DNA from 3 places in the Chromobacterium vaccinii genome. Region 2 is predicted to be linked to each of the others. Evidence: riboswitches for the same ligand, from Rfam matches in the RefSeq annotation. Region 2 holds a riboswitch; each other region holds the start of a gene.
The links. Region 2 has a riboswitch for cobalamin ahead of BKX93_RS12905 (TonB-dependent receptor domain-containing protein). Riboswitches for the same ligand answer to the same signal wherever they lie in the genome.

Region 1 (7,858 bases), 1.7 Mb from region 2:
CGGCTTTGCCGCGCTGTCCGGTTTCGTCACCCGCGCGCTCAACACCATCAGCGAGAACAATCTAGGATCCGGCTATTTCTCATTGTTCAGAGGAGTCGTCGAAGCCTGGGGCGGACAAGCCCGGAGCAACGGCAGATTTGGCTGGGAATGCGCGGATGGCAGCGGCATGATTTACGGCGTGGATTCCCAGCAAGACACATTGGGAACATGCAATCACTACGCCACGCTGGACACCGCCGGCGATCAAGGCCGCCTGCTTGCAACGCGAGGACCGCTGCGCGTGGATACCGCAACACATGAAAGCGTCTACTTCAACACTGGCGGCGGCCTGCAAGCGGAAATCCGAAATCAGGACGACGCCGAAAACCACGTATTCCTGCAAGGCAGCCAAACCGGCAAGCCCGCGCTCGTTTCTGTCGACGGAAAAGATCAGAGCATTGATCTGGCGCTACGCCCCAAAGGCCCAGAAGGGTACATCCAATTAGGCGCAAGCTATCGTGCGGGCACGCCGGCTGAGGCCCGCTTTATCGAGGTCAAAGGCAGCGACGACGCAAAACGCCAGGTGTGGGTAGCAAGCGGCTTCATGGAAATCAAGGACGCAGATGGCGTGATGCGAAAAGTGTTGCTGGCCTGACAAGGCTGCCGATCGAGAGGGCGCGTTGCGCCCTCTTTTTTTACTGATCAGGCTGGTATGACGCCGCTTGGCAACCACGCCGCTATCGGCTCCAGATTGAGATGCTTCTCCAGCATGTCCGCCAGCTTGTCGATATTGGTCTCGCGCAGCGCCGGGTAGTCCAGCGCCTCCGGCTCGGCCAGCCCCGCCCAGCGCAGGATGGCCTGGCAGGCGGCGGGTTCGTCGAACACGCCGTGCAGATAGGTGGCGAAGATCTGGTCGTCTTCTGAGCGCGCGCCGTCGGCCGAGCCGTCGTCGAATCTCACCGCGGGCCTGGCCAAGGCCGGCCCTTGGCTCACCCCCATGTGGATTTCGTAGCCGGCGGCTTCGACATCATCCAATGTCAGCCGGCCGCGCATCCGCGTCAGCCGCTTCTCCGGCGCCAGGGTGGTTTCCATGTCCAGCCAGCCCAGGCCGTCGCCGCTGCCCGGCTCGCTTTCCAATCCATCCGGATCGTGCAGCTTCTTGCCCAGCATCTGCAGGCCGCCGCAGATGCCCAGTACCTTGCCGCCGTAGCGCAGATGGCGGCGCAGCGCCTCCTCCCAGCCCTGGGCGCGCAGCCAGGCCAGGTCGGCCAGCACGTTCTTGCTGCCCGGCAGGACGATCAGGTCGGCCGCCGGGATGGGCTGTCCGGCACGCGCCAGCGTGAACTCCACCTGCGGATGCAGGCGCAACGGATCGAAATCGGTGTGGTTGCTGACGCGCGGCGCGGCCGGCGCGACCACGCGCAGCTTGTCGCCGCCGCCCGACGCGCCGCCGGGCTTGTCCAGGCCCATGCTGTCCTCGGCCTCCAGATGCAGGTCGTACAGATAGGGCAGCACGCCCAGCACCGGCTTGCCGGTGTGCTGCTCCAGCCAGTCGACGCCGGTCTGGAGCAGGGACGGATCGCCGCGGAAGCGGTTGATCACCAGGCCGACCACGCGCGCGCGCTCGGATTCGGACAATAACGCCAGCGTACCGGCCAGGTGGGCGAACACGCCGCCGCGCTCGATGTCGGCCACCAGAATCACCGGGCAGTCCACCGCCTCGGCAAAGCCCATATTGGCGATGTCGCCGTCGCGCAGATTGATCTCTGCCGGGCTGCCGGCGCCCTCGGCGACGATGCATTGATACTGTTCCGCCAACCTGGCGTGCGACTCCAGCACCGCCTGCATCGCGACCGGCTTGTAGCCGTGATAGCCGCGCGCCTCCATATTGCCGATGGCGCGGCCCTGGATGATCACCTGCGAGCCGGTATGGCTGTTGGGCTTGAGCAGCACCGGGTTCATATCGGTGTGCGGCTCCACGCGGCAGGCCAGCGCCTGCACCGCCTGCGAGCGGCCGATCTCGCCGCCGTCAGCCGTCACCGCGCTGTTCAGCGCCATGTTCTGCGGCTTGAACGGCGCCACCCTCACGCCGCGCCGGGCCAGCAGACGGCACAGGCCGGTGGCCAGCGCGCTCTTGCCGGCGTCGGACGTGGCGCCCTGGATCATGATGGTTTTGGCGGTCATGGTGATCTCCCTGCGCATGGATGGCTGACAACGCTTAGAATGGCGGCTTGATTCATTCCGGCCGCCCAAAGCGCGACAGACTTGCGCATTGGATAATACCGAGCGGCGGCCGGCCATTATATAGGGCCGCTTGTTGAATTCCGCATTGTTTCTGCCGATCGCGCTGCTGCTGGACCGCTTGCTGGGCGAACCGCCGCGCTGGCATCCGCTGGTCGGCTTCGGCCGGCTGGTCAAGGCCATGGAGCGGCTGGCCTACCCGGCCGCGCCGGAAGCTGAGCCGGTCTGGCGCATGCGGCTGCGCGGCGCGGCCGCCATCTCGCTGCTATTGGCGCCCTTCACGCTGGCCGCCTGGGCGCTGGCGAAGCTGCCGCTGCTGGAGATTATCGTTCCGGTTGCCCTGCTCTATCTGGCAGTCGGCGCTCGCAGCCTGGCCCAGCACGCCGAGGTGGTGCGCAAGGCATTGGCCGAAGGCGATCTTCAACTTGCCCGCGAGCGGGTGGGCTGGATCGTCAGCCGCGACACCAGCGAACTGGACGAAGCCGGCGTCGCCCACGCGACGATCGAGTCGGTGCTGGAAAACGGCAGCGACGCCGTCTTCGCCGCGCTGTTCTGGTTTCTGGTTCTGGGCGCGCCCGGCGCGGTACTGTACCGGCTGGCCAACACGCTGGACGCGATGTGGGGCTACAAGAACGATCGCTACCTGCACTTCGGCTGGGCCGCCGCCCGCTTCGACGACGCGCTGAACTATCTCCCGGCGCGGCTGGCCGCCCTCACCTATCTGCTGCTGGGCCATGCCGCCAAGGGCTGGCGCTGCTGGCGCACCCAGGCGCCGACCTGGTACAGCCCCAACGCCGGCCCGGTGATGGCGGCCGGCGCCGGCGCGCTGGGCGTCAGCCTGGGCGGCGGCGCGCGCTATCACGGCCAATGGAAGGAACGTCCGCCGCTCGGTTGCGGTCCCACTCCCACGCATGAAGACATCGGCCGCGCGGTGCGGCTGGTCAACCGGGGCATGTGGCTATGGGCGGCGTTGTCGCTGGCGGCCGCCATCTTGATCGGAGCGATCCATGCTTGAACACGGGGGCGGCCTGCTGCGCGCCGCGGCCGAATACGGCATTCCGGCCGGAGACTGGCTGGACCTGTCCACCGGCGTCAATCCCAATGGCTGGCCGGTGCCCACTTTATCCGCTGACAGCTGGCTGCGGCTGCCGCAAAACCATGACGGGCTGGAGGCGGCGGCGGCGGAATATTACGGCAGCGACAAGCTGCTGGCCGTGGCCGGCTCTCAGCCGGCGATCCAGCTGCTGCCGCGGCTGCGCGCGCCCTGCCGCGTCGGCATGCTGGCGCTGTGCTACGCCGAGCATCCCCACCACTGGCAGAAACGCGGACACCAGCTGTTCCGGCTGTCTCCGGACGAGCTGGCAGCCGGCATCGACCAGTTGGACGTGGTGTTGCTGTGCAATCCCAACAACCCCACCGGCGACCGCTTCAGCCCGGCGCTGCTGGAAAGCTGGCGGCAGCGGCTGGCCGCGCGCGGCGGCTGGCTGGTGGTGGACGAGGCGTTTCTGGATGCGGCGCCGGAGGACAGCATGCTGCCGCGCATCGGCAAGCCGGGACTGATCGTGCTGCGCTCGATCGGCAAGTTCTTCGGCCTGGCCGGCGCGCGCGCCGGATTCGTGTTCGGCTGGCCGGAACTGCTGCAGGCGCTGGCCGAGGAGCTGGGGCCATGGACGGTGGCTGGCCCGGCGCGCGAGGCGGTAAAGCTGGCGCTGCGCGACATCGCCTGGCAACAGACGATGAAAACCAAGCTGCAGCGCGACAGCTCCAGGCTGCAACGCTGCCTGGAGCGGCACGGCCTGCCGCCCGCCGGCGGCTGCGAATTGTTCCAGTGGGCACCTGGCGCGCGCAGCCTTTCAACGCACCGCTACCTGGCCGGCCGCGGCATCCTGACCCGCTACTTCGAATCCATCCCCAGCCTGCGCTTCGGCCTGCCCAAGACCGACGCCGACTGGGTTCGGCTGGAGCAGGCGCTCACCGACTGGCGGCGGCACGACATCCGCGATTGAGCGAACGCGACGGAGCCCGGCGCGGCGGTTCACAGCATCGGCGTTGTCACGTATGATCCAGTCCAATCAATGACGGTGCCCCTAGAGGGTGAAACGGGAACGCGGTGCGAAACCGCGGCTGCCCCCGCAACTGTAAGCGCAGAGTCCACGCCTGACGCCACTGGCCCCTAGCAAGGTCGGGAAGGCGGCGCCGGACGACGACGCGCGAGCCAGGAGACCGGCCGTCATACGTGTCGACGCAAGCAGAAACCGGGCGGGGTGTACCGGGGGATACGCACATGCGCCGCCCATGAAAAACCAGCGGACTGTGCCCTCGCTTGCGCGACGTGAATCGTCTCCGAGGGCACCATGCATCCATCCACCGCGCCGACCGCCGGCCGTCGCCTGGCGCGCCACGCGCCCATTCTCGCCGGTCTGATCCTGGCCAATCTCCTGGCCTGGGCCTGGGCGTTCGCCGCCTTCGCCGATCACCCGGCCCAGCTCGCCACCGCGCTGCTGGCCTACCTGTTCGGCCTGCGCCACGCGGTGGACGCAGACCACATCGCCGCCATCGACAACACCGTGCGCAAGCTGATGCAGGAAAAACGCCGGCCGTCGACGGTGGGCCTGTTCTTTTCCTTGGGCCACTCGGCGGTGGTCGTCATCGCCGTGGCGCTGATCGTGTTCGCCGCCAGCGCGCTGCAAAGCCGCGTGACTGGCTTCAAGGAAATAGGCGGCGTCATCGGCACCAGCGTGTCGGCCTTCTTCCTGCTGACGCTGGCGCTGATCAACCTGTCGTCCTTGCGCGCGGTGTGGGGCGCCTTCCGCCGCGCCCGCGCCGGAGAAGCCATCTGCGACGAGCAGCTGGACCTGCTGTTGAACAACCGCGGCCTGATCGCGCGCATGCTCAAACCCCTGTTCAAGATGGTGACCAAGAGCTGGCACATGCTGCCCATCGGCTTTTTGTTCGGCCTTGGCTTCGACACCGCCACCGAGATCGGCCTGTTCGCCATCGCCACCTCGCAAAGCGCCCACGGCGTGGCGCTGTGGCACATCATGGTATTCCCGGTGCTATTCGCCGCCGGCATGGCGCTAGTGGACACGCTGGACAGCATGATGATGGTGGAAGTCTATGGCTGGGCCTTCGTCAAGCCGGTGCGCAAGCTGTGGTACAACCTGACCATCACCTTCGTCTCCGTCATCGTCGCCGTCGGCATCGGCGGGCTGGAAGGCCTGGGCCTGCTGGCCGACAAGCTGCAGCTCACCGGCGCTTTCTGGGACTGGATCGCCGCGCTCAACGACGACCTGGCCCACTTCGGCTACTTCGTCGTCGCCGTCTTCCTGTTCACCTGGATCGCCTCCGCCGGCATCTACAAATGGAAGCGCTTCGACCAACTGACGCCGGAGGCGCGATGAGAACCCACGACAAACACGTGCTGATGTGCACCGGCCCGCGCTGCACGCCCGACGGCCAGGGCTCGGAAGCGATGTTCCTGCACCTGGGCCGCACCATAGACGCCTGCGAAGGCCTGCGCGCCAAGCGCACCCGCAGCCACTGCTTCGCCGTGTGCAAGGAAGGCCCGGTGATGGTGGTGTACCCGGACGGCGTCTGGTACCGCAAGGTCAGCGAAGCCGACGTCGAGCGCATCGTCTGCCAGCATCTGAAGGACGGCTCGCCCGTCGAAGAATTGATCTTCCATAAAACCGGCATCGGCGACATCGCCCCGGAGACCCAGGCATGAGCGCCGAAATCGCATTGCTGAGCCACGCCGGCACCGACCTCGCCGCGCTGTCGCGCGCGCGCTGGCCTGAGGATTTCCCCGCGGTCGCCGGCATCGCGCTGCAAGGCATAGCCGACGAAGCCGCGATGCAGACACTGCTGGACGGCCAGCTTGCCAACGCCCGCGCCATCGTGCTGCGCGTGCTGGGCCGCGCCGACGCGATACCCGGCCTGGAGCGGCTGCTGGCCCACGCCCGCCGCGTGCAATGCGCCGTCATCGTGGTCAGCGGCACAGGCGAGCCGGATCCGGAACTGCAAGCGCTATGCAGCGCGCCGGTATCGCTGCAGCAGGATGTCCACGCCTATCTGCAGGCCGGCGGCAGCGCCAACCTGGGCGAGATGATGCGCTGCCTGGCGGATAGACTGCTGCTGACCGGCTTCGGCTACCAGAGCCCGCTGCCGCTGCCGGAGCACGGCGTCTACCACCCGGAGCTGGCCGCGCCCTGCTCGCTGGAAGATTGGCTCGAAATCCGCCATCCGGACTGGCCGACCGTCGGACTGTGCTTCTACCGCGCCCACTGGCTGTCCGGCAACACCCGCTTCATCGATCTGCTGGTGGACTGCCTGGCCGAGCGCGGCGTCAACGCGCTGCCGGTGTTCACCTCGTCCTTGCGAACGATACAGGAAGGCGGCCTGCCGGCGGCATTGGCGCTGCTGGCCGATCCGCGCGCCAAGGTGTCCTTGCTGATCAACACCACCTCGTTCGCGATGGGCGACATCAACAACGACGGCCCCACCCAGCCCGGCTGGGCGGTGGAGGCGTCGGACCGGCTGGATCTGCCAGTGCTGCAGGCCATCACCAGCAGCATGACCCGCGAGCAGTGGGAAGCGTCCGACCGCGGCTTCAACCCGCTGGACACCGCGATGAACGTGGCGCTGCCAGAGTTCGACGGCCGCATCATCGGCGTGCCGCTGAGCTTCAAGCAGCCGGCCGAGGCCGGCCAGGCCGAGCAATACGCGCCGCTGCCGGACCGCGCCCGCCGCCTGGCCGGCATCGCCGCCCGGCTGGCCCGGCTGCGCCATGTGGAAAACGCCGGCAAGCGCATCGCCTTCATCTTCACCAACTCCAACAGCAAGGCCTCGCAGATCGGCAACGCGGTGGGCCTGGATTCGCCCGCGTCTCTATACTCGATGCTGCGCGGCATGCAGACACGCGGCTACCAGATGGCGGAGCTGCCGCCTGACAGCGACGCGCTGATGCACGAGCTGATAGACCGCGGCGCCTACGATCAGGATTACCTGACCGCCGAGCAGATGAAAAACGCCGCCGCCCGCGTGCCGGCCAAGCGTTATCAAGCCTGGTTCGACGAGCTGCCTGACGCGCTGCGCGACAAGATGCTGCAGCGCTGGGGCCAGCCGCCGGGCGGCGCCTACGTCGACGGCGACGAACTGGTGTTTTCCGGCCTGGATTACGGCAATGTCTTCGTCGCGCTGCAGCCGCCGCGCGGCTACGGCATGGACCCGGACGCCATCTACCACACCCCGGACCTGCCGCCCACCCACCACTACTACGCGCTGTACCGCTGGCTGCGCGACGACTGGCGGGCCGACGCCATCGTCCACGTCGGCAAGCACGGCACGCTGGAATGGCTGCCGGGCAAGGGCGTGGGCCTGTCGCAGAACTGCTTCCCGGACGCGCTGTTGGGCGACATGCCTCTGTTCTACCCCTTCATCGTCAACGATCCGGGCGAAGGCTCGCAGGCCAAGCGCCGCGGCCACGCGGTGATCATCGACCACCTGACCCCGACGATGACCACCGCCGACAGCTACGGCCCGCTGGCGCAGCTGACCCAGCTGGTGGACGAGTACTACCAAGTGGAGCTGTTGGACCCGAACAAACTGCCGCTGCTGCAGCAGCAGATCTGGGACCTGA
Region 2 (7,858 bases):
GGTGGTGCCGGCAACGCCGGTGTATTACTACGGCTACGGCCCGCGCTACGGCTGGCGCTGAGCGTGGCTGACAAACTCCTGATGCTGCGTTGCGCCGACTGGCGGTACTCAAGCGCTGCCTGCGTCGGCGCGCCTTGCCTCAGGGGTGAAACGGATTTTTGTTAGCCGCGCCAAGCCTGTTCAGCGGCTTTTCATCCACAGCCAGCCCAGCGGCAAGGCCGCATTGGCCAACGCGCCAAGCCAGTACAGCGCCAGGAAGGGCTGCTTGCGGGTCTTGTGGCGGAACGCCCGCTGCGCCAGCCAGGCGGCCGGCCAGCCGCCGGCCAGATGCAGCCATTGCAGCCTGGCTTCAGGAATGCGCCATTGGCCGCGCAGCGCCGCGCGCTTGTCCAGCCAATAGGCCAGCAGCGTGGGCGCGGCCATCAGCGCGTAAGGCAGCCACCACCACCAGGCCAGCCAGCCCAGCAGGCAGGCGGCGAGCAGAGGCAACAACAGCAGCAGGATCATGCGCCCGCCTCCCGCAGCGGCAAGCGGCGCAAGCCGGATTCGGTCAGCAGCCAGTCCAGCCTCACGTCCCATGCCTCGCGCGGCACCGCGTCCACCAGCTGGCAGTCGAAAGCCACGCCCACCAGCAGCGGCTTGCCGCTCAAGGCATGCCGGCGGCGAAAGGCCAGCGTGCTGTCGTAGAAGCCGCCGCCCTGTCCCATCCGGTAGCCGTCCCGGTCCACGCCCAGCAAGGGCACGAACACCACGTCCAGCCGTTCGGCGCGCAGCCGCGCGCCGGCGTACTCCAGGATGCGGTAACGGGGATGCAGATACCAGCGGTCGGCGGCGCCCAGCCGGGTGAACCACAGCCGGCGGCCCCGCCGCGGAATCTGCGGCAGATAGACCGCCGCGCCGCGCCATAGCGCCGCGTTCATCACTTCGGCCAGGTCAAGCTCGGAGCCGGCGGCGAGATAGCCGCCGACGCGCTTGCCTCGACCCAATAGACGAGAAGCGTGGCGGGCGATCGCGCGCGCGGCTTCGGCGCGGCAAGCCGGCGGCAGCGCGATGCGGGCGCGGCGAAGCTGGCGGCGCAGCGCCGTCTTGTCGATTGCGGGGGAAGATGCGGTCATGTTGGAGGGGGAACCCCCGCGAGTGCCGTTCGGGCTAAATTCGCTTGTACCCTGTTTCCAGGAGGGGCCGCCTGCCAAACATTTCGGGCGCGTTCATCAGGGAACGCGGCACGCCCATGTCTCACGCTGGCAGCCAAAAGCGAACGCATTGGTACAAAGGAATTGTGCGCCGTCACGAACACCGCAGGGGATAAACTGACCTTTGGTGCGCCAGCGCCGCTCGGCTTAAAACAGCGGCTGCTGGCTTTGGCTCAGCGCCTGGTCGGCTGCTTCGCTCATGCCACGTATTTTACGCTGAAACGCCTCAATCTCCAAGCCTTCGCCCACTTTTGTCTTCAAGAGGTCGTGCGCGATGTTCAGCGCGGCCATGATGGCGATTTTGTCGGCGTCCATCACCTTGCCATGCTGCTGGATGGTGGAGATTTTGCCTTCCAGCAGGCGGACCGCTTCCAACAGCGTTTCCTGCTCGTCCTGCGGCGTGCCGATGGTGAAATGCCTGCCCAGCAGCTCGATGTCGACCTGAACCACGTCGCTCATTGCTCGTTCTCCGGCGCGGCGGGCAGGCGCGCCACCAGGGCCGCCACCCGACTGCGGGTTTCGTTGACGCGGAAGTTCAGCTCGGCGTTCTCCTTCAGCGCTTCGGACAGCGCCTCGGCGAACCGGCCGTTCTGGACTTCCAGTTCCCGGATGCGGGCGATCAGCGCCGCGACGCGGGATTCGAGGTATTCCAGTTCATTGTCCATGGCGGCGAGGATAACGGGCGGCTACTTGGGCGTCAAACCCAGCCGCTGCCGCGCTGTGTCCAGCCGGGCACACAGCTGGTCCGCGCCGTCCACCAGCCTCGGTCCGGGGATGGTGATGGCGTCGCCGGGCAGGGCCAGCAGCGCGCCGTTCGCCACCGCCGGCAATGCCTGCCAGCGCTTCCACATCGCCAGCGTGGCGTCGTCTCCGGCCACGATGGCCTGCGGCCGCGCCGCCACCACGGCGGCGGTCGATACCTGCGGAGCCGGCAACGGCAGGTCGGCGAACACGTTCACGCCGCCGCAGACGCGGATCAGCGCATCGATATAGCTCTTGCCGCTGACGGTGAAGATGGGCGTCTGGCTCAGCTGGTAGAACACCCGCACCGGCGCGCGGCCGCCGTAGCGCTGCCGCAGCGCCGCCAGCCGCTGGCGGTAGGCCGCGGCCGCCTGCGCCGCGGCGGCGTCGGTGCCGGCCAATTTGCCCAGCTTGACGATTTCCTGCGCCACGTCGTCCGGTTGCAATGGATGGCTGATGAACACCGGCACCCCCATGCGCCGCAGCCGCTCCAGCTCGCGCGGCGTGCCGCCGTCCTGCCAGGCCACCACCAGATCGGGCTTCTGCCGCAACACCGCCTCCAGGCTGAAGCCGGTGAAGCCGCCGACGCGCGGCAGCTTTTTCGCCGCTTCCGGGTGGTCGCTGTAATCGACGGCGGCCACCACCTTGCCGCCGGCCCCGGCGGCGAACAACAGCTCGGTGGCGTGCGGCACCAGGCTGACGATGCGCGCCGCCGGCCGCTCCAGCGCCACGGCCTTGCCGGCGCCGTCCTCGACCTGGATCGCCGCACCGGCGCGCGCCGCGCCCAGCAATAGACACACGCCAAACAACGCCCGCTTCATGCCGCCTCCCCCTTCAACGCCAGCGGCAAGCCGCAGGCCACCAGCGTCACCCGGCCGCAATGCGACGCCGCCAGCTGGTTGAGCCGGCCCAATTCGTCGACGAAGCGGCGGGTTTCGGCATCGCCCGCCACCACGCCCCAACCCACTTCGTTGCTGACCAGCAGGATCTCTCCCCTCGCCCCGTCCAGCGCCGCCAGCAGCGCGTCGCGCTCGGCCGCATACTCGGCCTCATCGAAACCGGCCTCGCCGAAAAAGCGCATCAGCCACATGCCCAGGCAGTCGATCAGCAGCAAGCCGCCCGGCGCGTCGTGGGCGGCGATGATGGCCGCCAAGCCGCGGCCGGCCTCCGCCACGCTCCAATGCGCCGGCCGCTGCTCGCGGTGCAGCGCCACCCGGCGCGCGAACTCGGCGTCGCGCACCTCGGCGGTGGCGAGATAGCACACCGGTCCGCCATGACGGCGGGCCAGGTCTTCGGCATGGCGGCTCTTGCCGCTGCGGGCACCGCCGGTGATCAGGTGGGGCATGGCCTATCCCTTATTGGCTGTAACGCACGCCGATGAAGGCGCCCAGGCCGCCGGTGTTGTAGCCGTAAGCGGTTTCGTATTCGCGGTCGAACAGATTGTCGACGCGGGCTGTCGCGGTCCAGCTCTTGGCGAAGCGGTAGTTGGCGAAGGCGTTGGTCACGCCGTAACCGTGCAGCGCTTTGGACTCGGTATTCGCCGGATCGTCGTATCTGCGGGAAACGATCTGCTGTTCCGCACCCAGCGTCCACCTGCCCAGCTCTTTGCTCGCTGTGAAATTGGCGCTCTGACGCGGACGGCGCTCCAACCTATGGCCAGTGCCGTCATCGCGAGCATCCAGCAGCGTAAGATTGGCGCCCAGATCGACTCCCGCCACCATCGTAGCGCCTTCTAACGTCAAACCACGGATGGTTGCGCGGCTGACATTTATCCGAGTATCGATACCATCCGCAGTGGTAGTGGAAGCAATCAAATCGCTAACTTGGTTATGGAACGCAGTCAAACTGAAACGACTAGCATTCTTGCTATAAACCAGTGCCAGCTCGCTATTGAGCGAGCTTTCCGGTTTCAAATTCGGATTGCTCCGATAGTGGTAGTTGTACTCGGGCATATCGGTAGGCGGATAGTACAAATCATTAAACGTGGGCGCTTTATAAGCCGTGCCATAGCCTGCCCGGGCCAACCAGCCATCAGCAAATCGATAGCCGTAATCCAGCTTGCCCGTCGTCTTGCCGCCGAACTGGTCATCATGATCGCGACGCAAGCTAGCCTGGAACAGACTCTTTCCTTTCTCAAGCTGGTATGTGGCGAATCCAGCGTACTGGGCGCGCGTGTTCTTGGTGAATAGATCGCTGCTTTCCACCCTCTGGTCGTTATGAGTCGCCCCCAGCGCAAAGTTGCCCCACGCAGTGGACAAATCGTTCTGCCATGTCCACTCGTTCTGGGTCGTTTGGTACAGGCTGTTTCGCTGCCCACCTGCCGCGTCGCTGAACGTTTCCTGCTTGTCCTGGCTATGGCTGAAACGCAGCGTGCTAGTCCAGAGATCGGTAAAACGATTACGCGACTCTAGGCTCTGCCCAGTCAGGCGGGTATCGGTCCAGTCTTGTCCAACCAGATTTTGATCAAAATCGGCTCGGGCAAAAGTTTGGAACAGGCGCAGCGTCAAATCGTGCCCCGGCGCCAGCGTCTGGGTCACATTGGCGGTGTAGCCGTCATTGCGATAGCCATCGTTATCCGGGTTGTATCCAAACGCGTTCTTCGAATTGGTTGCCGAGAAACCATTGGACTCGGCATGGCTCAACTGCAGGCTATAAGCGGTATTGCCACTCTTGCCGTCCACGCCGGCCGTCAGTTTGCCAGTGCCGCGGCTGCCGGTCTCGAAACCGGCGTTGAAACGCGGCGCACCCTCGCCCTTGCGGGTGAATATCTGGATCACGCCGCCGATGGCGTCGGCGCCGTACAGGCTGGAAGCCGGTCCGCGCAGGATTTCGATGCGCTCGATCTGCGCCAGCGGAATGTTCTGGATGGCCGTGGTGCCGGTCGTCGCCGACGAAATGCGCATCCCGTCCACCAACACCACCGTGTGGTTGGAATTGGTGCCGCGCATGAAGATGCTGCTGGTCGTGCCCGGACCGCCGTTGCTGGTAATCGTGACGGCAGCCTGGCGCGACAACACCTGTTGCAACGTCTGCGCGCCGCTTTCCTCGATTTCATCTCGGGTGATCACGGTGGCGTCGGCCAGCGTTTTGGACAGAGGTTGCGCGATGCGGCTCGCCGTCACGATCACCGGATCACCGACGAACTGGGGCACGCCATCAGCCAGGGCCAGGCTGGAACAGGCCAGCGCCGTCAGCGCGGCGCAGGTTTGAAGCTTGAACATGAAAACACACTCCACGATAGGGTCAACGTTGAGTGCGAAGAGGACAACAGCAGCAAAGGACGGCACGGCAGAACCGGAACGTCTGTCGAATCGCCTCCCCGCGATACTCCAGTGGTCCACCGGCTTCCGGCCAGTGGCAGCGCAGGCCGGTCTCCGGGCTGGGCCTTGCCGGCGGCGCGCCTTCCCGTCCTGAAGACAGTGGCCCTTGCGCCGCCTGGGCGCATGCACGCCAGGCCTTACCGTTGCGGGGGCAGCGCCGGTTTCTCACCGGCTTCCCGTTTCATCCGGGCGCGCAAGACAGCGCGCCTCCGGACACCTGCTGATCGGCGGATTATAACCCGCCGGACTTTTGGCGGCACCGGCCAAGCAGTAATATGCTTAGAGTCCAGCCGACGCCGCGCGCCGGTTCCCATTCATCATCCGGACCCCCGTCCGCTCCCGCAGCAGGCCCATACCATGAACAGCAGCAAACCCCTGGATCTTTCCGCCCGCAACGCCGCCCGCGCCCGTCAGGCCATCCTGACCAAGCCGCCCGGCAGCCTGGGACAACTGGAGGAACTGGCCTGCCGCTTCGCCGCCTGGCAGGGCCGCGCCCAGCCGGAAGATCTGCGGCCAGCCATCACTGTGTTCGCCGCCGACCACGGCGTCACGGTGGAAGGCGTATCCGCCTTCCCGTCCGCGGTCACCACCGAGATGGTGCGCAACTTCGCCAACGGCGGCGCCGCCATCTGCGTTCTGGCGCGCGCGCTGGACGCGCGGCTGGAAGTGGTGGACGTGGGCGTGGCCGGCGATGTCTCCGCGCTGCCCATCGTCCACGCCAAAGTGAGGCCCGGCAGCCAGAATCTGGCCAAGCAGGCCGCCATGAGCGCCGATGAAACAGCTGCCGCGCTGGAGACCGGCCGCGCCGCCGCGCGCCGCGCGGTGGAGGCCGGCGCCAACCTGCTGATCGCCGGCGACATGGGCATAGGCAACACCACCGCGTCGGCGGCGCTGATCTGCCGGCTGACCGGCGCGGCGCCTGAGCTGGTGGTCGGCCGCGGCACCGGCGTCGACGACGCCGGCCTGGCCAACAAGCATCGCGCGGTGAAGACCGCGCTGGCCCGGGTGGCCTGGGAAAACCTCAGCGGCCTGGACACGCTGTCCGAGCTGGGCGGCCTGGAAATCGCCGCGATCGCCGGCTTTTACCTGGAGGGCGCGCGGCTGGGCGTGCCGTCGCTGGTGGACGGCTTCATCGCCAGCGCCGCCGCGCTGTGCGCCAAAACGATGGAGCCCTCGCTGCACGACTGGCTGCTGGCCAGCCATCGCTCGGCGGAATCCGGCCATGATCTGGCGCTGAAAGCCTTGCAGCTGCCCCCCCTGGTGGACCTGGGCATGCGCCTGGGCGAAGGCTCCGGCGCCGCCGTGTGCGTGCCGCTGCTGCAACTGGCGGTGAAGCTGCACAACGGCATGGCCACCTTCGCAGAAGCCGGCATCAGCGGCAAGTCGGCATGAATCCCTACACGCTGACCCTGCTGCGCCACGGCGACATCGACCACGACGGCCGGCTGATCGGCCTGACCGACCTGCCGCTGACCGAGCTTGGGCACCAGCAGCTGGAACATAGCTGGAAACGCATCAGCAACCTGGCGCCGGTCACCAGCATCGCCACCTCGCCGCTGCAGCGCTGCCGCGAGTTCTCGGTCAGGCAGGCGCTGTCCGGCTCGCTGACGCTGAAGGTGGACCCGCGCTTCGCCGAGATGGATTTCGGCGGCTGGGACGGCCACCCGGTAGCCGATCTGGAACAGGCCCACCCCGGCTGGGGCGACGCGCTGGCCGCCGGCCGGCTCAGTCCGCCCGGCGGCGAAACCTTCGAGCAGTTCCGCACCCGGGTACTGGCCGGCCTGGCCGACTGGATGACCGAAGCCCGCGGCAGCCACCGGCTGCTGGTGACGCATGGCGGCGTGATCACGGTGCTGATGGCGGAGCTGCTGGGCACCGAGTTCGCGGTGGCCAAACTGATGACGGTGCAACGCGGCGGCTTCGTCCAGCTGTCGATGCTGGAAGGCCACCCGGCCTATCTGCTGCGCCTGGAGTCCGCATGCGCGGACTGATCCTGGCGGTGCAGTTCCTGACCCGGCTGCCCACCCCGCAGCTGGCCGATTTCAAACCCGAATGGCTGGCGGCCAGCGCGCGCTGGTTTCCCGCCGTCGGCGTCATCGTCGGCGCGCTGCTGCTGGCCGCCCTACGGCTGGGCGGCCTGGTCGACCCCTGGCTGGCGGCGCTGCTGGCGCTGCTGGCCTGGGTGATGGTGACCGGCGGCCTGCATCTGGACGGGCTGGCCGATCTTTCCGACGCGCTGGGCGCGGCCCACCGCTCGCGCGAGCGTTTCTTCGAAGTGCTGAAAGACCCGCATCTAGGCAGCTTCGGCGTGCTCTCGCTGATCCTGGCCGTCGCCGCCAAGCTGGTGCTGCTGATGCTGGCCGCCCGCCACGGCGGCCCGGCCTGGGGCCTGCTGCTGGTCCCAGCCTGGGCGCGCGGCTTCGCCGTCGTCTGGTCGGCCACGCTGCCGGCCATCGCGCCGGGCAGCGGAGAGCGCTTCGCCTGGCAACGCGACTGGACCGGCATGGGCCTGAACCTGGCCGCGCTGCTGGCGCTGTCGGCCTGGCTGGCCCCCGCGCTGCTACTGGCCCCGCTGGCCGGCCTGGCCTGGTGGGCCTTCCTGAA
Region 3 (7,858 bases), 540 kb from region 2:
CGCTGACCGCGCTGGGATGCCAGCGCTACGACCTGGCCTTGCTCGATCTGGGCTTGCCGGGCAAGGACGGGCTGTCGGTGCTGGCCGCCATCCGCGCCGGCGGCGATGAGATCCCGCTCTTGGTCATCACCGCCCGCGACGGCCTGGACGACCGTTTGCGCGCTTTGGACGGCGGCGCTGACGACTATCTGGCCAAGCCGTTCGAGATGGCGGAGCTGTTGGCGCGCATGCGCGCCGTGCTGAGGCGGAAAGGCGGCAGCGCGGCGCCGTTGCTGGGCAACGGCGTGGTGTTCCTGGACCCGGCCACGCGGATGGCGACGGTCGCCGACGGCGCGCCGATCCCGTTGTCCAACCGCGAATTCTCCTTGCTGCATGCGCTGTTGATCCGTCCGGGCGCCATCCTGTCGCGCGGCAATCTGGAAGAGAGGATCTACGGCTGGGGCGAAGAGGTGGAAAGCAATGCGGTCGAGTTTCTGATCCACTCGCTGCGTCGCAAGCTGGGCAGCGAGGTCATCAAGAATGTCAGGGGCGCGGGATGGATGGTATCAAAAGGCGTTTGAACGAATCGGTGCAAGTGAGGCTGTCTTTCGCGCTGACCCTGGGCATCCTGGTTTTCGGCGCGGTCGCAGGCGCTTTTTCTTTTGTTTCCGCGCTCGACGAGGCGCACGAGCTTCAGGACGACGTGCTGCGCCAGGTGGCTGCGCTGCTGGATCGGGAGCGGCTGCCGGCGGATTTTCCAGAGGGCGGAATCCAGGGGGGAAACGAGGAGTCCCGGGTAATCGTGCAGCGGCTGGGAAGCTGGAGGCCATCGGCGCCTGGCATTGATGCCGGCGGCGTGCTGAGGCTGGAGAAGTCCCTTCCTGACGGCTTGCTGACCGTAGCGACCAATGGGGAGAATTTCCGCGTGCTGGTGCGGACGATGAAGGACGGGCAGCGGATCGCCGTTGCACAGGAGGAAGGCTTTCGCGACGAGATCGCCCGGGATGGCGCGCTGCGCGCGGTGATGCCTTTCCTGCTGCTGATTCCGTTGCTGTTGCTGATGGTGGCTAGGCTGGTGCGGGGCATGTTCCAGCCGATCGCCGAGCTGTCCCGCGAGGTGGACCGGCGGGCGGAGCTGCAGCTGCAGCTGCACTCTCTGGATGCGGAGGGCGTGCCGGTGGAGATCAAACCGTTCGTGTCTGCCATCAATCGCCTGCTGGAGCGTGTCGCGCAATCGATGCGGGCGCAGCGGCGCTTCGTCGCGGATGCCGCCCATGAGCTGCGCTCTCCGCTGGCGGCGCTATCGTTGCAGGCGGAGCGATTGGCCGACGCAGAGATGTCCGATGCGGCGCGGGAGCGGTTGTCCGCGCTGCGCGGCGGCATCGCGCGCGGCCGCGATCTGCTGGATCAGTTGTTGGCGCTGGCCCGGGCGCAATCGGCGGTGGAGCCGCCGCTGTCGCCGGTTTCGGTTTTGGCCGTCTACCGCCGGGTGCTGGAAGACCTGCTGCCCTTGGCCGAAGCCAAACATATCGACATCGGCGTGGAGGGTGAGCGCGATGCCAAAGTATGGGCGAACGAGCTGGACCTGTTCGCGCTGGTCAGGAACCTGGCGGACAACGCCATCCGCTATACGCCGGAGGGCGGCAGGGTGGATCTGGCGGTCGGCGAGGCGGAGGGGCGGACGGTTCTGACGATAGACGATACCGGTCCCGGCATCCCCGAAGAGGAACGGGAGCGGGTTTTCGATCCTTTTTACCGCAGCCTGGGCAGCGGCCAGCAGGGCGCGGGGCTGGGTTTATCCATCGTCAGGACCATCGCGGAGCGGATCGGCGCCAGGGTAAGCCTGTCTTTCCGGGACGAGACGGGCCAATCGGGCCTGCGCGTGTCCGTCAGCATGCAGGCGGCGAGAGAGGAGCGAGGCGGGCTAAGTCTGGGCTAAGTCTGGGCTGCTAGGTTGAAATGGCATGATGCTGCGCGTGCGTCCCGCATCGCGCCGTTGCGCGTTCGAATCCTTTCGGGAGACACACCATGATGATCGCCTCCGTTTCCACTCCGGTCCCTCAAACACCTGCGCCTCCTCCGGCCGCATCGACGCAAGACGCCGCATCTGCGCCGCAAGCGCAAGCTCAAGTCCAGGCGCAGCCTGCCCAGCCCGTGGCGCAGGACAAGGTGACTATCAGCAATGCGGCGCGGGCTTTGCAAGAAGCTGCGGAAACCGTGGCCCAGACCGCCAAGGAGGCGCAGCACGGAGACCGGCAGGCTCAGCATAAGCTGGCGGCAGAGGAAGCGAGGCGGGCGGCGCATTGATTCGTCCGCCGGCCGGGCGGCGCTGATCGAGCGGTTGCGGAAACAAAACACCCCCGCCGGGGCGAGGGTGTCGGGAGTGGGATCGTTTTCGTTCAACTGATCTGAAACGCCCCGCGGCGATCTTCCAGCAGTCGTTCCACCAGGCTGCCGAATGCCACGCCCAGCCCAGCCCACAGTATCGCCTGGATGCCGAATGACGCCATCCGGAAGCGCCACAGCAGCACGGCGGAGAATTGCTCGGGAATCTCGTTCACCTCGGGCAACAGCGCCTGGGCGACGATCACCAGCGCGATGAAGGCCGCGCCGGCGATCAGCGTCGCATCCCAAGTTCCGAAGCGGGCGATCAGCCTGCGGGCCAGGAACACCGCGATGGCGAGCGCCGCCAGCGACACGGCGATCATCCCGAAGAACAATGCGGTGCGGGAGCCTATGGTGCCGGGATCGCCCACCGCCGGCGGATTGGGCGGATATTTGAGGAAGGGCACCAGCGCGAACGAGATGAAGCCCAGCAGGGCCATCTGCGCCGACAGCGCGCGGGCGCGCAGCGCGCCGATGCGGCCGTAGACGAAGGCGAACGCCAGCGCGAACAGGCCGCCCACGGCGGTGCCGAACACGCCGACGCCGACGAACAGGCCTATGCCGGACTGGACGCCGCGGCTGACCAGTTCCGGCATTTCATCGTGCTGGTGTCCGCCGCTTTTCGCCAGCTCCATTTTCTCTTCGAAGGCGATCGCGCCCTCTACCTGGGGCTCGCCGACGATTTTGGCGAAGCCGAAAGCCAGCAGGCTGGCCAGGAAGCCCGCGATCATGCCGCGGATCAAAAGACTTCTCACCATGTCCGGCGCCTCCTTAGTGGCAGGGGAAGCCCAGCAGGTGGCGGCCGTCGTGGACGAACTCGTGCACATACATGCTGTTGAAGATGGCGGCGGCGCCTTCCTCCACGCCGACGAAGTAGATCGCCAGCAGCATCAGAATGCCGCCGAAGACTGCCCAGGGCAGCAGTTGGCGAATGGGGAGGGACACGGGCTGGATCGCCGGGGCCATGACGGGGCTTGCATGCATGAGATATCTCCTTGAGGATGACGCGTCCTGAAACGGATGGTTGGCTGGATGCGAAGACCTGACTTTTCATGCCTGTCCGCATGGCGGATCAGGCTGATACACAGTGGCGCGACCGTGCCGGATTCGCACCGGCTTCCTCGCATCGAGACGATGTGGATTCTAGAGAGCCGAGAGAAAATGTCAAAGAACTTCAGGGCGTTTTGACGGAGAGCCAAGAGCATGACGAGCCGTATCACCCTGCTGTGCGTGCCGGCGACCCGCGCGCTGCGCGCCGGCCATTTTCCGGCGGATGATCCGCTGGAGCCGGAAGCGCTGGAATGGGCGGCGCGCCTGGCCGATTCGCTGGGCTTGATCGACCTTGTGCTCCGCAGTCCGGAGCGGTGCGCCCGGCAGACCGCCGACGCGCTGGGCCGCGCGGCGGAGGCGGAGGCCGCGTTGCGGGAGGCGGAGTATGGCCGTTGGCGCGGCCTGCCGTTGAGGGAGGTCGCGGCGGCGGAGCCGGAGGCCTTGAATGCATGGCTGTCTGACCCGGGATGTCCGGCGCCGGAGGGGGAGTCGCTGCTGACGATGATCGAGCGGGTCGGCGATTGGTTCGAGCATTTCCGCTGGCCGGCCGGCCACGTCCTGGTCATTGCCCACGCCAGCGCCATCAAGGCGATGCTGTTGCGGGCGCTGGACTTGCCGCCGCAGGCGTATCGGCAGATCGACGTCGCGCCGCTGGCCCGGATCGAATTGTCCCGGCGCCAGGATTTGTGGCGCTTGCGCCTGGGGAGCGATGACTCCGCATGATGAGGCGGATTTGATCTGTGTGCGTTTGTCGCGCCGTCCGGCATGGTATCGTCGCGGAATGAGAGTCTTGCGCCGCGTGCTGTTGCTGATCGTGCTGCAGCTGTCCCTGTTCGGGATGGCGGCGGCGCATGCGCCGTTGACGGGCATGGCGTCGCCCGAGGCGTGCGCGGCGATGAGCGCGTCGCGGGATTGCGCCGGGATGGCCGCCAAGCCATCCGCGAAGCATGCGGCGATGAATGGCGCGGCGGCTTGCGGTTCTACCGGCTGCGCGCAAGCCTGCCTGCCGTTGTTCATCAAGGCGTCTTTGCCCGGCGTGGCCGTTCTGGTTTGTTGCGGCGTGAGGATCGCGGCGCGGCCGGTCCTGCTCCCCGGCCCGGTCTTGCCGCCGCCGTTGCGTCCTCCCGAGTTTGCCCGGATCTGAATCTTCCCGCGCGCTGTCGCGCGCGCAATCGATCTGGACATCCATCTAAAGGAGGGCATCATGTCCCCGTTGCGTCATTTTCTGTTCGCGGCCGCTTTGGCCGCCGCCAGCGCACCCGTTCTGGCAGCCGTTCCCGTCACCGTCTACAAGAGCCCGAGCTGCGGCTGCTGCGAAGCTTACATCGCCTATCTGAAGCAGAATGGCTTTGCCGTTTCCGCCGTCAATCGCGACGATATGCAGCAGGTGAAAAGCCAGCTCGGCGTGACGCCGGGCATGGGCAGCTGCCATACCGCCAAGGTGGGCCGCTATGTGGTGGAAGGCCATGTGCCGGCGGCGGCGATCAAGCAGCTGTTGGCCGGCAACAGCAAGCTGATCGGCATCGCGGTGCCCGGCATGCCGCTGAATTCGCCCGGCATGGGCGAGACCAAGCCCGGCACGCTGCCGGTGTATGCGATGTCGGCGGATCAGAAGACCGGCGTGCTGTACGGCCGCTTCTAAGCGTTGAAATGAAAACCGCGCGCGTCGATTGAGAAGGCGCGCGCGGTTTTGCCTGGCGTGGGGCGGCTTATTTCATTTCCCAGTCAGTGACTTTCTGCACCGCGGCGTCGGCGTTTTTCAGATCGGTCTCGCCCTGATTCAACAGCGTGCTCCATTGCTTGACGCGGTTCTTGCCGTTGGGCGGCTGGTTGTAGTGGTTGGTGTCGACGATCTTGCTGCGCTGGGCGTAGAAGGAGGTCATGAAGGTTTTTTCGTCGCTGCTGTTGCCGGAGCGGGACAGCAGGCCCTGCAGCGTGCCGGAATCGCCGGCGGCGCCCTGGTTCAGCGCGGTGTCGACGAAGGAGCCTATGGTCAGCGCGCTGGAGAAGCCGCGCTGGCGGGCCTGCTGCACGCTGTACTGGATGTATACCTTGTAGAAGGTGTTCCACATCGCGTCGCGCCAGGCGGGATTGTTCTGCAGGCCGCCTATCTTGTCGCAGAACACCTTGGCGCTGTCGCTGATCTTCAGGATCTTGCCCTGCATGCTGCCGTGCACGCCGGCGCGGGCCAGGCCGCCGGCGATGGACGGATTGGATGCGCCGCTGGAGGCGTCGAATTCCTTGAACAGCGTCGGGCCATCCGGACCTTCGTCATTGGAGCCGCCGGTGGTGGCGCCGAAAATCCCTATCGTGTAGCCGCGCTTGTCTTTGATGTCCTCGCAGTAGCCGTAGAACTTGGTCCATTCCAGAGAATCCTGCTCCGGCTTGTTGACCAGTTTCATGATGTTGTCCCACTGCTCGCCGTCCAGGCCGGTGTTGGCCTTCAGGAATTTCAGCGTGTTGGGCGGGAAGTTGGCGTCGTGGTCGGCGGCTTTGGCTTGGGCCGCGGGGCGACAGCGCTTGCCGGACTGCCAGGCCTGGCCCTGTTCCGGCGCATTGCCCTGGGTCCAGAAGGCGGCGGCGTAGTTGACGCCGCCGCGGCTGACGACGCTACCGGCCATATAGGGCGTGACGGGGTTCCAGGCGGTGGCGCAGTCGGGCTGGCGGCTTGCCTGCTTCTCGGCGCCGCCGGCAGTGGAGCCCTGGGCGGCCGCGGAGCCGGCGGCGAGGAGGGCGAGCCCGGCGAGGATGGCGGATGGGAAGGAAAGGCGTTTTGCTGCGTATTTCATGGGTCTTCTCCCTGTCTAGGTGGTACTGCCTAAGAGATGCTTCCTGATGAAACAGCTGAAATGATGCGCGGTGTACGCGGGGCGTTGAGCGGTTCGAGAAATGCCGCGCGCTGGCGAGCGGCATTGTCGTCGGCCGCGCCGCCGTAGCCGGCTTGGCCCGATGGCGCAGACGCCTTGGGCGGCCGCATGGCATCGAGTTGCGCGCGGGGTCATGATAAGCGCGAATAACTCAAATTGAGTTATTTATAATCATAAATAATGTCAATGTGTTGTTTTGATGTCTGTACGAGTTGGTGGGCATGAAAAAAGCCGCCAGTTGGCGGCTTTTGGGCGGAGCGGGGAAGATCAGTCGCCGCGCGGGGCTTCGGGCGTCAGCACGGTTTCCGCCGCTTCGGGCAGCAGGTCCGGATAGTCGCGGCTGTAATGCAAGCCGCGGCTTTCCTTGCGCAGCAGCGCGGAGCGGACGATCAGTTCGGCGGTTTGCACCAGATTGCGCAGCTCGATCAGGTCATTGCTGACGTGGAAGTTGCTGTAATACTCGTCGATCTCGCCTCTGAGCAGGTCGATGCGGTGCAGCGCGCGTTCCAGCCGCTTGTTGGTGCGGACGATGCCGACGTAGTCCCACATCGCGCGGCGCAGCTCTTCCCAGTTGTGCGAGATCACCACTTCTTCATCCGGGTCGGTGACGCGGCTGTCGTCCCAGGCCGGAATCGTCGGCAATTTGATAGCGTCCTGCGCCTGGATGTCGGCCGCCGCCGCCTTGCCTATCACCAGGCACTCCAGCAGCGAGTTGCTGGCCAGGCGGTTGGCGCCGTGCAGGCCGGTATGGGCCACTTCGCCCACCGCGTACAGTCCGGCCACGTCGGTGCGGCCGGCCAGGTCGGTGACGATGCCGCCGCAGGTGAAATGCACTGCCGGCACCACCGGTATCGGCTGCTGGGTGATGTCTATGCCCAACTCCAGGCAGTGGGCGTAGATATTGGGGAAGTGTTCCTTGATGAATTGCGCCGGCTTGTAAGAGATGTCCAGATAGACGCAGTCCAGCCCGTGCTTCTTCATTTCGAAGTCGATGGCGCGGGCCACCACGTCGCGCGGGGCCAGCTCGCCGCGCGGGTCGTGCTGCGGCATGAAGCGGGTGCCGTCCGGCAGTTTCAGAATGCCGCCTTCGCCGCGCACGGCTTCGGTGATCAGGAAGGATTTGGCATGCGGGTGGTAGAGGCAGGTGGGATGGAACTGCATGAATTCCATATTGCCGACGCGGCAGCCTGCGCGCCAGCCCATCGCGATGCCGTCGCCGGTGGCGGTATCCGGATTGGTGGTATAGAGGTAGACCTTGCCCGCGCCGCCGGATGCCAGGATGGTGTGCTGGGCGGCGATGGTGATGACTTCGTCGCTGTTTTTGTCCAGCGCGTATACGCCGTAGGCGCGCTTGCCGTCCTGGCCCAGCTTCTGCGAAGTGATCAGGTCTATCGCTATATAGTGCTCCAGCTCGGTGATGTTCGGATGCGCCTTGATCTTCTGGCCCAGCGTGGTGGTCACCGCAGCGCCGGTGGCATCGGCCGCGTGGATGATGCGGCGGTGGCTGTGGCCGCCTTCGCGCGTCAGGTGGTAGCCAGTCTGATGCTCGTCGTCGCGGGTGAAAGGCACGCCCAGCT

Region 1: it holds a riboswitch for cobalamin, as region 2 does, so the genes downstream of both, BKX93_RS21025 (HoxN/HupN/NixA family nickel/cobalt transporter) here and BKX93_RS12905 (TonB-dependent receptor domain-containing protein) in region 2, are expected to answer to the same signal.
Region 3: it holds a riboswitch for cobalamin, as region 2 does, so the genes downstream of both, BKX93_RS10455 (CbtB domain-containing protein) here and BKX93_RS12905 (TonB-dependent receptor domain-containing protein) in region 2, are expected to answer to the same signal.

Annotation. Positions count from the first base shown of each region.
Region 1 covers NZ_CP017707.1:4,538,066-4,545,923, reverse strand. The annotation lists gene BKX93_RS21045 (hypothetical protein) at 1-634, shown strand, start outside; gene BKX93_RS21040 (cobyric acid synthase) at 682-2,163, opposite strand; gene cbiB (adenosylcobinamide-phosphate synthase CbiB) at 2,297-3,235, shown strand; gene cobD (threonine-phosphate decarboxylase CobD) at 3,228-4,226, shown strand; cobalamin riboswitch at 4,283-4,466, shown strand; gene BKX93_RS21025 (HoxN/HupN/NixA family nickel/cobalt transporter) at 4,575-5,621, shown strand; gene BKX93_RS21020 ((2Fe-2S) ferredoxin domain-containing protein) at 5,618-5,947, shown strand; gene BKX93_RS21015 (cobaltochelatase subunit CobN) at 5,944-7,858, shown strand, end outside.
Region 2 covers NZ_CP017707.1:2,789,314-2,797,171, forward strand. The annotation lists gene BKX93_RS25375 (hypothetical protein) at 1-61, shown strand, start outside; gene BKX93_RS12870 (DUF1294 domain-containing protein) at 181-507, opposite strand; gene BKX93_RS12875 (5-formyltetrahydrofolate cyclo-ligase) at 504-1,115, opposite strand; RNA gene ssrS (6S RNA) at 1,125-1,308, opposite strand; gene BKX93_RS12885 (cell division protein ZapA) at 1,341-1,652, opposite strand; gene BKX93_RS12890 (hypothetical protein) at 1,649-1,858, opposite strand; gene BKX93_RS12895 (cobalamin-binding protein) at 1,880-2,755, opposite strand; gene cobU (bifunctional adenosylcobinamide kinase/adenosylcobinamide-phosphate guanylyltransferase) at 2,752-3,279, opposite strand; gene BKX93_RS12905 (TonB-dependent receptor domain-containing protein) at 3,290-5,155, opposite strand; cobalamin riboswitch at 5,283-5,490, opposite strand; gene cobT (nicotinate-nucleotide--dimethylbenzimidazole phosphoribosyltransferase) at 5,612-6,646, shown strand; gene BKX93_RS12915 (histidine phosphatase family protein) at 6,643-7,245, shown strand; gene cobS (adenosylcobinamide-GDP ribazoletransferase) at 7,233-7,858, shown strand, end outside.
Region 3 covers NZ_CP017707.1:2,247,676-2,255,533, reverse strand. The annotation lists gene BKX93_RS10475 (response regulator transcription factor) at 1-560, shown strand, start outside; gene BKX93_RS10470 (ATP-binding protein) at 536-1,918, shown strand; gene BKX93_RS10465 (hypothetical protein) at 2,008-2,286, shown strand; gene BKX93_RS10460 (CbtA family protein) at 2,379-3,122, opposite strand; gene BKX93_RS10455 (CbtB domain-containing protein) at 3,136-3,348, opposite strand; adenosylcobalamin (AdoCbl) riboswitch at 3,351-3,512, opposite strand; gene BKX93_RS10450 (histidine phosphatase family protein) at 3,568-4,137, shown strand; gene BKX93_RS10445 (hypothetical protein) at 4,205-4,558, shown strand; gene BKX93_RS10440 (DUF411 domain-containing protein) at 4,619-5,056, shown strand; gene BKX93_RS10435 (chitosanase) at 5,124-6,203, opposite strand; gene nadB (L-aspartate oxidase) at 6,549-7,858, opposite strand, start outside.